One region of the Streptomyces sp. NPDC127119 genome, then DNA from elsewhere that is predicted to be linked to it. Evidence: predicted binding sites of a transcription regulator. Region 1 holds the regulator's gene; the other holds the start of a gene.
The links. Region 1 encodes HrcA, which represses chaperone genes, less so after heat shock. Its sites were predicted from a motif close to TTNGCACTCNGNNNNNCNGAGTGCNAA; they were not measured.
Positions count from the first base shown of each region.

Region 2: a site for HrcA is predicted at 3,041-3,067, ahead of groL (chaperonin GroEL). Genes of this name have one in related genera too.

Region 1 is NZ_JBHXTO010000264.1:953-6,360, reverse strand. Features, by position in the region: gene ACFVH5_RS43655 (16S rRNA (uracil(1498)-N(3))-methyltransferase) at 230-976, opposite strand; gene ACFVH5_RS43650 (nitronate monooxygenase) at 973-2,058, opposite strand; gene dnaJ (molecular chaperone DnaJ) at 2,168-3,307, opposite strand; gene hrcA (heat-inducible transcriptional repressor HrcA) at 3,308-4,324, opposite strand; gene ACFVH5_RS43635 (MBL fold metallo-hydrolase) at 4,574-5,353, shown strand.
Region 2 is NZ_JBHXTO010000253.1:932-6,339, reverse strand. Features, by position in the region: gene ACFVH5_RS43270 (glucosyl-3-phosphoglycerate synthase) at 1-106, opposite strand, end outside; SAM riboswitch class I at 283-440, shown strand; gene thrC (threonine synthase) at 456-1,763, shown strand; gene ACFVH5_RS43260 (MoaD/ThiS family protein) at 1,833-2,108, shown strand; gene ACFVH5_RS43255 (cold-shock protein) at 2,584-2,790, shown strand; gene groL (chaperonin GroEL) at 3,193-4,821, shown strand; gene ACFVH5_RS43245 (NADH:flavin oxidoreductase) at 5,115-5,408, shown strand, end outside.

The DNA.
Region 1 (5,408 bases):
TGAGGCCCGCCCCCACCCCACGGTTCACTGTCGGCTGCGCGCCGGTGGGGGCTGATCGCGCAGTTCCCCGCGCCCCCAAACCCCCAGGGGCGCGGGGAACTGCGCAGTCCTGTGCGCCGACCCCCAACTCCCCGCACCGTGAACCCCGGACGGGCCGAGGTACCCAGGGGCGCGGGGAACTGCGCAATCCTGTGCGCCCGCCCCCGCCGGGCCCGCAGCCGGGCCGGTGCTACGACCAGCGCCCCGTCCGGCCCAGCAGCAGCGCCACCGCCGCCGTCCCCGCCGTGGACGTCCGCAACACGCTGCGCCCCAGCCGGCAGGCCCGCGCCCCGGCCTCGGTGAACGTCGCCAACTCCTCCGGGGAGACACCCCCTTCGGGCCCGACGACCAGCACGATCGACCCGGCGGCGGGCAACTCGACCGTGGCGAGGGGCTCACCGGGATACCCCCGGTCCTCGTGCAGCACCGCAGCGAACTCCGCTTTGGCGAGAAACGCAGCAACCTGCTTCGTCGACATCGCGTCCGCGACCTCCGCGAACCGCACCCGCCGCGACTGCTTGCCCGCCTCACGCGCGGTCGCCCGCCACTTCGCCAGCGCCTTGAGCCCCCGCTCGCCCTTCCACTGCGTGATGCAACGCGAGGCCGCCCAGGGGACGATCGCGTCGACGCCGGTCTCCGACATGGTCTCGACGGCGAGTTCACCCCGGTCGCCCTTGGGCAGCGCCTGCACGACGGTGATACGGGGCGCGGGCGGCGGCTCCTCGTGCACGACGTGGAGGTCCGCCACGACGAGCCGGTCCTTGCCCTCGGCCGTCATGACGACGCCCTCGGCCCAGCGGCCCCGCCCGTCGGTGAGGACGACGTCCTCGCCGGTGTGCAGCCGTTTCACGGACACCGCGTGCCGCCCTTCGGGCCCGTCGAGCACGAACTGCGGCCCGCCGGGCACCTCGTCGACCACGAACACCGGCGCGGTCATCGCCCGACGCCCCCGCCCTGCTCGGCCGACAACGCTGTCCTGGCGGCGGCGAGTTCGGCGGCCAGCACCTCCACCAGCTGTCCGGCGGGCAGTTCGCGGGCGAGCCGGTGCCCCTGTCCCGCCCACAGCGCCATGCCCTGCGCGTCCCCCGCCTTGGCGGCGGCCTTGCGCAGCGCGGAGGTGAGGTGGTGCACCTCGGGATAGGCGGCGGGCGCGTACGGCCCGTGCTCGCGCATGAAGCGGTTCATCAGCCCGCGCGCGGGTCTGCCGGAGAACGCCCGCGTCAGCTGCGTACGCACGAAGAGGGGGTTGGTCAGCGCCTGCTTGTGCAGGGCGTTGGCCCCGGACTCGGGGGTGGCGAGGAAGGCGGTGCCCAGCTGGGCGGCGCTCGCGCCGGCGGCCAGCGCCGCGGCGATCTGGCTGCCGCGCATGATGCCGCCGGCCGCGACGATCGGGATCTGCACGGTCTCGCGGACGAGCGCGACGAGCGACAGCAGTCCGATGCCGGAGCCGTCGGTCTCCGGGTTGTCGCGGTGGGTGCCCTGGTGGCCGCCGGCTTCGACGCCCTGCACGATGACGGCGTCGGCGCCCGCCCACTGCACGGCCTGCGCCTCCTCGGCGGTGGTCGCGGTGACGAGGGTGAGCGTGCCGGCCCGGCTCAGGGAGTCCAGGACGTCACGGGTGGGGCAGCCGAAGTGGAAGGAGACGACCGGTACCGGGTTGTCGAGGAGGACGGCGAGCTTGGCGTCGTAGCCGTCGTCGCGTCCGCTGTCGGGGTCGCCCAGTTCGGTCTCGTACCAGGAGGACTCACCGGCGAGCTGGTGGGCGTACACCTCGACGGCCGACCGGTCGGCGTACTCGGGCTGCGGCATGAAGAGGTTCACGCCGAACGGCCTGCTGGTGGCCCCGCGCAGCTGCTTGATGTCCTGGTACATGCCGTCGGCGGTCTTGTAGCCGGCGGCGAGAAAACCGAGCCCCCCGGCTTCGGACACGGCCGCGGCGAGCTGCGGCACGGAGACGCCGCCCGCCATCGGGGCCTGCACGATCGGGAGGGGGAAAAGATCGGTCAGCGCGGAGGACATGACGGCATGTTGTCACGTCCTCCGTACAAGTCCGAATCCGGCCGTCCGCCGGGCATAAGCCACAGGAATCATCCTGCGGCGCGCCCGGCGGTCACCTGCGGTTCACCCGTCAGGTACGGCCGTTGAAGGCATCCTTCAGCCGGGAGAACAAGCCCTGCTGACCGGGCTGGAACTGCCCCGTGGGCCGCTCCTCGCCGCGCATCTGGGCCAGCTCCCGCAGGACCCGCTCCATCTCGGGGTCGAGCTTCGTGGGCGTCATGACCTCGACGTGCACGATGAGGTCGCCGCGTCCGCCGCCCCGCAGATGGGTGATGCCGCGCCCGTGCTTGGGGATCGACTGCCCGGACTGCGTCCCGGGGCGGATGTCGACTTCTTCGAGTCCGTCGAGCGTCTCCAGCGGGACCTTGGTGCCGAGCGCCGCCGCGGTCATCGGGATGGTGACCGTGCAGTGCAGATCGTCGCCGCGCCGCTGGAACATGTTGTGCGGCAGCTCGTGGATCTCCACGTACAGGTCGCCGGCGGGGCCGCCGCCGGGGCCGACCTCGCCCTCGCCCGCGAGCTGGATCCGGGTGCCGTTGTCGACACCGGCGGGGATCTTCACGGTCAGGGTCCGGCGCGAGCGCACCCGTCCGTCGCCCGCGCACTCGGGGCACGGTGTCGGGACGACCGTTCCGAAGCCCTGGCACTGGGGACACGGCCGGGAGGTCATGACCTGGCCCAGGAAGGACCGCGTGACCTGGGACACCTCGCCGCGACCGCGGCACATGTCACAGGTCTGCGCGGACGTGCCGGGGGCCGCGCCCTCACCGCTGCAGGTGGTGCAGACGACGGCCGTGTCGACCTGGATGTCCTTCGTCGTGCCGAAGGCGGCCTCGTCGAGCTCTATCTCCAGCCGGATCATCGCGTCCTGGCCGCGCCGCGTGCGGGACCGGGGTCCACGCTGCGACGCCGTGCCGAAGAACGCGTCCATGATGTCCGAGAAGTTGCCGAAGCCGCCGGCGCCGAAGCCGCCCGCGCCACCGCCGCCCGCCTGGGACAGCGGGTCGCCGCCGAGGTCGTAGACCTGCTTCTTCTGCGGGTCCGACAACACCTCGTACGCGGCGTTGATCTCCTTGAAGCGCTCTTGCGTCTTCGGATCGGGATTGACGTCCGGGTGCAGCTCGCGGGCGAGCCGCCGGAATGCCTTCTTGATCTCGTCCTGGGACGCGTCGCGGCGCACGCCGAGTACGGCGTAGTAGTCCGTGGCCACTTACGACTCCGCCAGGATCTGTCCTACGTACCGTGCCACCGCTCGTACCGCTCCCATCGTTCCGGGGTAATCCATGCGCGTCGGTCCGACCACGCCGAGTTTGGCGACTGCTTCGCCGCCCGAACCGTAGCCGACCGAGACCACAGAAGTGGAGTTGAGTCCCTCATGGGCGTTCTCGTGACCGATCCGTACGGCCATGCCCGAATCGTTGACCTCGCCCAGGAGTTTGAGGAGCACGACCTGCTCCTCCAACGCTTCGAGCACCGGACGGATCATGAGGGGAAAATCGTGTCCGAAGCGCGTCAGATTGGCGGTGCCGCCGATCATCAGCCGCTCCTCGGTCTCCTCGACAAGAGTCTCCAGGAGGGTGGAGAGCACGGTCGTGACCGTCCCCCGGTCCTCCGACTCGAAGGCGTCGGGGAGATCCTGCACCAGTTGGGGGACATCCGCGAAACGGCGCCCCGTGATCCGGCTGTTGAGCCGCGCGCGCAGATCTGCCACGGAGACCTCCCCGAAGGGGGCCGGGCAGTCCACCATGCGCTGCTCGACCCGCCCGGTGTCCGTGATCAGGACGAGCATGACGCGGGCCGGGGCCAGCGCGAGCAGCTCCACATGACGCACGGTCGAGCGGGTCAGTGACGGGTACTGGACGACGGCCACCTGGCGGGTGAGCTGTGCGAGGAGCCGCACGGTCCGCCCCACGACGTCGTCGAGGTCGACGGCACCGTCCAGGAAGTGATGGATCGCCCGCCGCTCCGGCGCGGTCATCGGCTTGACGCCCGCGAGCTTGTCGACGAAGAGGCGGTAGCCCTTGTCCGTGGGGATGCGCCCCGCACTGGTGTGCGGCTGCGCGATGTACCCCTCGTCCTCCAGGACCGCCATGTCGTTGCGGACGGTCGCCGGTGACACCCCCAGCCGGTGGCGCTCCGTGAGCGCCTTCGAGCCGACCGGCTCCTCCGTGCCCACGTAGTCCTGGACGATGGCGCGCAGCACTTCGAGCCTGCGTTCACTGAGCATCGCGCACACCTCCCGTGGTCTTCCGCGCGGTCATCGGTCGTCAGTCGGTCGTCATCGGCGGTGTCGCCTGGCACTCAGCGCGCGCGAGTGCCAGCATCCCCGCGCCAAGTGTACGGCCGGTGGGTACGGGCCGGGCAAGGGCGGGCCTGCGATGTCGTGACGCCGGGCACATCGGGCAGGCGACGTGTACGAGGGTGTCCCGCTCTGTCGGGAACATGCAGGCGCGGCCGACAGGGTTAGCGTCGGCGCATGAACGTGACATGGGAGGGGTCCGGGCGCGACGGGACCGGCTGGGAGGAGCTGTCCCCGTACGCGGGGCGTTGCCGGCTCCCGGGGTGGGACTGCACGGCCGGGCTCGTGGTCGGCGAGGACGCGGCGCTCATGATCGACGCGGGATCGAGCGTGCGGGAGGGCGCGTGGCTGCGCACGCGGGCGCACGGGTTGCTCGGGGGCGGGCGCGTCACGCACCTCGCGCTCACGCATCCGCACTTCGACCATGTCTTCGGGGCGGCGGCGTTCGCGGGGGCCGAGGTGTTCGCGGCGGGCGCCGTGGGGGTCCCCCCGGTCGAGCGAAGCCGGGACTGGGGGAGGGTCCTGGGCGAGGGCCGGGAGGAACTGCTCGCGGACGCGGTGCGCAACGGCGCCGATCCCGCGGAGGCGGCCGAGGCGGCGGATCTCCTGGTACGGCCCCGGCATCTCGTCTCCGGCGAGTGGACGCTCGATCTGGGCGGCGGCCGACAGGTCCTGCTGGCGAACGTGGGCCCCGGGCACACCGGCCACGACCTCGCGGTCCTGGTCGCCGGGCCCGGTTCACCGGAGATCGTCTTCTGCGGCGACCTGGTCGAGGAGTCCGGCGAACCCCAGGCCGGACCGGACGCCGTGCCCTCCCGGTGGCCCGCCGCGCTGGACCGCCTGCTGGCCCTCGGGGGCGAGGACGCGTTGTACGTGCCCGGGCACGGGGCGGTGGTGGACGCGACGTTCGTACGGGCCCAACGGGAGGCGCTGGCGCGGCGTTTCGACGTGCCGTGAGTCGTGCCGCGAGTCCTGCCGCGAGCGCCGCTCCGGGGTGTCGGTGTACGTGCGG
Region 2 (5,408 bases), on a different contig from region 1:
TGACCGTGGAGCCCGTGGACCGCTTCGCGGCGATCAGCTTCTTGAGCGGGCGGTCCTCGACGGACCAGGAGCGCGTGCTCAGCCAGCGCTCGACGTCTTCCAGCACGTGCGGCTCTCCCTTGCGTTCATCGGGATGCGTGCGTCCCGCCGCGATGTGGGACCGGTGTGACGGTCATCTCGCGGTTCGGACGGCTTTCTCCACCATCCATGCCGTCGGTTACAGTCTTGAACAACGCTGATGACCATCGCATGTCGGGGGTCGTTGCGTAGACAACTAAATACCGCTCATCCAGAGGGGCAGAGGGATACGGCCCGTTGAAGCCCCGGCAACCCTCCAGCCGGTCTCGTCCTGATCATTGTTGATCAGTGCAGCGAGGCTCCCGGCTCGGGAAGGTGCCAAATCCGTCTCATGGCGAAGTGCGTCGTGAGGAAGATGAGGAAAGGGCCTCGCCTCCATGGCTGCGCAGACAGTTGCAAGCACCACGAACTCCACCCCCTCCGCGAACGCCGTCGATCTCGGTCCGGCCGCCGCGCTCTCCTGCCGCGAATGCGGCCACCGCGTACCGCTCGGTCCGGTGTTCGCCTGCGAGGAGTGTTTCGGCCCGCTGGAGATCGCGTACGACTTCTCCGGTTACGACACCGAGGAACTCCGCAAGCGGATCGAAGCCGGGCCCGCGAACATCTGGCGGTACGCGCCGCTGCTGCCCGTCCCCGCGGACGTGGCGGACAAGCCGAACATCAACCCCGGCTGGACCAAGCTCGTCCAGGCCGACAACCTGGCGCGCGAGCTGGGCGTCGACGCCGGCAAGCTCTTCGTCAAGGACGACTCCGGCAACCCGACGCACTCCTTCAAGGACCGTGTCGTCGCCCAGGCGCTGGAGGCCGCGCGCGCGTTCGGCTTCACCACGCTCTCCTGCTCCTCCACCGGCAACCTCGCGGGCGCGGTGGGCGCCGCCGCCGCGCGGGCCGGCTTCCGTTCCTGCGTGTTCATCCCGCACGACCTGGAGCAGGGCAAGGTCGTCATGGCCGCGGTCTACGGCGGCGAGCTCGTCGGCATCGAGGGCAACTACGACGACGTGAACCGCTTCTGCTCCGAGCTGATCGGCGACCCGGCCGGCGAGGGCTGGGGCTTCGTCAACGTCAACCTGCGGCCGTACTACGCGGAGGGCTCCAAGACCCTGGCGTACGAGATCTGTGAGCAGCTCGGCTGGCGGCTGCCGGACCAGCTGGTCGTGCCGATCGCCTCCGGCTCGCAGCTGACGAAGATCGACAAGGGGCTGAAGGAGCTGATCCAGCTCGGTCTCGTCGAGGACAGGCCGTACAGGATCTTCGGTGCCCAGGCCGAGGGCTGTTCGCCGGTGTCCGTCGCCTACAAGGCCGGGCACGACGTCGTACGGCCGCAGAAGCCGAACACGATCGCGAAGTCGCTGGCGATCGGCAACCCGGCCGACGGGCCGTACGTGCTCGACATCGCCCGCCGGACGGGCGGGGCCGTGGAGGACGTGAACGACGACCAGGTCGTCGACGCGATCAAGCTGCTGGCGCGGACCGAGGGGATCTTCGCGGAGACCGCCGGCGGGGTGACGGTGGGGGTGGCGAAGAAGCTGATCGAAGCCGGTCTGCTCGATCCGACTCTGACGACTGTCGTCCTCAACACGGGGGACGGTCTGAAGACGTTGGACGCCGTCGCCTCCGACACGGGGCTGACCGCGACCATCCGTCCGAACCTCGACTCCTTCCATGAGGCCGGGCTCGGGTCCTGATCGCTGTCGCAGTTCCCCGCGCCCCCGAAGAGGGGGCGCTGTACCACAGCCCTACCTGATGGAGGTCCCGTGAGCGTCAACGTCCGTATCCCCACCATTCTGCGTACCTACACGGGTGGTCAGGCCGAAGTGGCCGCCGAAGGGGCGACCCTCGCCGAGGTCATCGCCGATCTGGAGAAGAACCACACCGGTATCGCGGCCCGTGTCCTGGACGACCAGGGCAAGCTGCGGCGGTTCGTCAACGTGTACGTGAACGACGACGACGTCCGCTTCGAGCAGGGTCTTGAGACGGCCACGCCGGACGGCGTCGGGGTCTCGATCATCCCGGCGGTCGCCGGAGGCTGAGCGCCCCGCACGGCGTCCCGTCCGGGGCCCGCCCGGCGCCGTTGATCATTACCCTTGGTAATGTCGAACACGCAGAGTTCATCGAATTGCCCTCTCCGCGACTGAAGCGGAGGGGGCAATTCTGTATGGTTGAGCGCGGTACAGTTGGGGAAGCTGCTTCGCTTCGCAAGGTCGGCGCATATGAGTTCGCGCCCGGGGCCCGACAAGAAGCAGCCAAAGTAACTGGTCCTTTTGAGCCGTTTATGGCATTTACCGGGCCCGACTTGCCCTGAATCTGTGTAAATCCTTCACATATTTCCGATCAGCCGTGCCCGGAATTCTCGTCGGATTGACCTGTTGCAGACGGCAGTTGGACGGATACATTCAGCCGCGGTCGACGCGTTCCGGCGCACACCCCCAACCGTTGGGGGGTGAGGTCTGACCCGGATCCGCGAAGTGCGGGTCTGTGCAAGGGCCAGTAATAGGGGAGTTAGGCATGGCTCAGGGCACCGTCAAATGGTTCAACGCGGAGAAGGGGTACGGCTTCATCGCGGTCGACGGTGGTGCGGATGTATTCGTCCACTACAGCGCGATTCAGATGGACGGCTACCGCACCCTGGAAGAGGGTCAGCGGGTCGATTTTGAGATCTCGCAAGGCCAGAAGGGGCCGCAGGCGGACATGGTCCGACTGGCGACCGGCTGAAGCACGCGCCGACTTACTGCAGCGACGTTCTTCTTCCGAAGGGCTCGTACCTCCCGGGTACGGGCCCTTCGGCATGCCGGCGACCCGGGTACGGGCCCTTGGGTGTGCCGGCGCCGGAGTCGTGCGCGGGGCGTTCGGGGGTCGCGCGTGCGCCCCATGGTCATCGGGCGCCCTCTCCCCTCACCCCCTCCCACCTGCGGATCATTGAGAGACGCTTGCACTCGCATGGGTCGAGTGCTAATCATTGGCGTTAGCACTCTGCAGGTGAGAGTGACAACGAGGATCGGGTCAGTGAGGCCCGCAGGCCGGGTGGGGCAAGGAACCACGAGGTCTGCAGGCCGTCCGTCGCGGGCGCGGGCGCGGTCCTGGAGATTCCACCCCAGTCCGGGAGGACCACTTCACATGGCCAAGATCATCGCGTTCGACGAGGAGGCACGGCGCGGTCTCGAGCGCGGGATGAACCAGCTCGCCGACGCCGTCAAGGTCACCCTTGGCCCCAAGGGCCGCAACGTCGTCCTAGAGAAGAAGTGGGGCGCCCCCACGATCACCAACGATGGTGTTTCCATCGCCAAGGAGATCGAGCTTGAGGACCCGTACGAGAAGATCGGCGCAGAGCTGGTCAAGGAAGTCGCCAAGAAGACGGACGACGTCGCCGGCGACGGAACGACCACGGCGACCGTGCTCGCCCAGGCGCTGGTCCGCGAGGGTCTGCGCAACGTAGCCGCCGGTGCCAACCCGATGGCCCTCAAGCGCGGTATCGAGAAGGCCGTCGAGGCCGTCTCCGGTGCCCTTCTCGAGCAGGCCAAGGATGTCGAGACCAAGGAGCAGATCGCTTCCACGGCCTCCATCTCCGCCGCCGACACCCAGATCGGCGAGCTCATCGCCGAGGCGATGGACAAGGTCGGCAAGGAAGGCGTCATCACCGTCGAGGAGTCCCAGACCTTCGGTCTCGAGCTTGAGCTCACCGAGGGTATGCGCTTCGACAAGGGCTACATCTCGGCGTACTTCGCCACCGACATGGAGCGTATGGAGGCCGTCCTCGACGACCCGTACATCCTGATCGCCAACTCGAAGATCGCCAACGTCAAGGACCTGCTCCCGCTCCTCGAGAAGGTCATGCAGGGCGGCAAGCCGCTGCTGATCATCGCCGAGGACGTCGAGGGCGAGGCGCTGTCGACGCTGGTCGTCAACAAGATCCGTGGCACCTTCAAGTCCGTCGCCGTCAAGGCTCCGGGCTTCGGTGACCGCCGCAAGGCCATGCTCGGTGACATCGCCATCCTCACGGGCGGCGAGGTCATCTCCGAGGAGGTCGGCCTGAAGCTGGAGAACGCGGGTCTGGACCTGCTGGGCCGTGCCCGCAAGGTCGTCATCACCAAGGACGAGACCACGATCGTGGACGGCTCCGGCTCCGCCGACCAGGTCCAGGGCCGGGTCAACCAGATCCGTGCCGAGATCGAGAACTCGGACTCGGACTACGACCGCGAGAAGCTCCAGGAGCGTCTGGCGAAGCTGGCCGGCGGCGTGGCCGTCATCAAGGCCGGTGCCGCCACCGAGGTCGAGCTCAAGGAGCGCAAGCACCGCATCGAGGACGCCGTTCGCAACGCGAAGGCGGCCGTCGAGGAGGGCATCGTCGCCGGTGGTGGCGTGGCTCTGCTCCAGGCTTCCTCGGTGTTCGAGAAGCTCGAGCTCACGGGTGACGAGGCGACCGGCGCGAACGCCGTGAAGCTCGCCCTGGAGGCCCCGCTCAAGCAGATCGCCGTCAACGGTGGTCTTGAGGGTGGCGTCATCGTCGAGAAGGTCCGCAACCTGCCCGTCGGTCACGGCCTCAACGCCGCGACCGGTGAGTACGTGGACATGATCGCCGAAGGCATCATCGACCCGGCGAAGGTCACGCGCTCTGCCCTGCAGAACGCCGCGTCCATCGCCGCGCTGTTCCTCACCACCGAGGCCGTCATCGCCGACAAGCCGGAGAAGGCTTCGGCCGGCGCCGGCGCCGGCGGCGGCATGCCGGGCGGTGACATGGACTTCTGATCCGGAAACGGATCGGCGGTCCACCGCCGCGACACTGCTGCGGCACTGCTTCACCCCAGCTGTACGAACCGAGGGCGGCACCCCATTCCAGGGGTGCCGCCCTCGGGCGTTCCCGGGATCGTGCCCGGGACCGCTTCCGGGGCTGCTTTTGGGGCTGTGCCGGGATCGTGTCCGGGGTCACAGAGGTGGGTGGGGGGCGGAGGAATGCATCGGGCGCCGGGATGGTTGTCCGGGGAGTTATCCATGCGTATGCACATACCCGACGGGATGTGCAATCCCCTCCCTCCCCCCCCATGAGGAGCCCCCACGTGACTGTCGCCCCCTCCGCCTCCCGCGCCGCCGAGGTCCTTTCCCGGCCCGTCGCCCTCAACGGCCTGACCGTTCCGAACCGGATCGCGATGGCGCCGATGACCCGGCAGTTCTCGCCGGGCGGAGTTCCGGGGGAGGACGTGGCGTCGTACTACGCGCGCCGCGCCGCCGCCGGTGTCGGCCTCATCGTCACCGAGGGCACGTACGTGGACCACGAGTCCGCCGGGAACAGCGACCGGGTGCCGCGGTTCCACGGCGAGGAGCAGCTCGCGGGATGG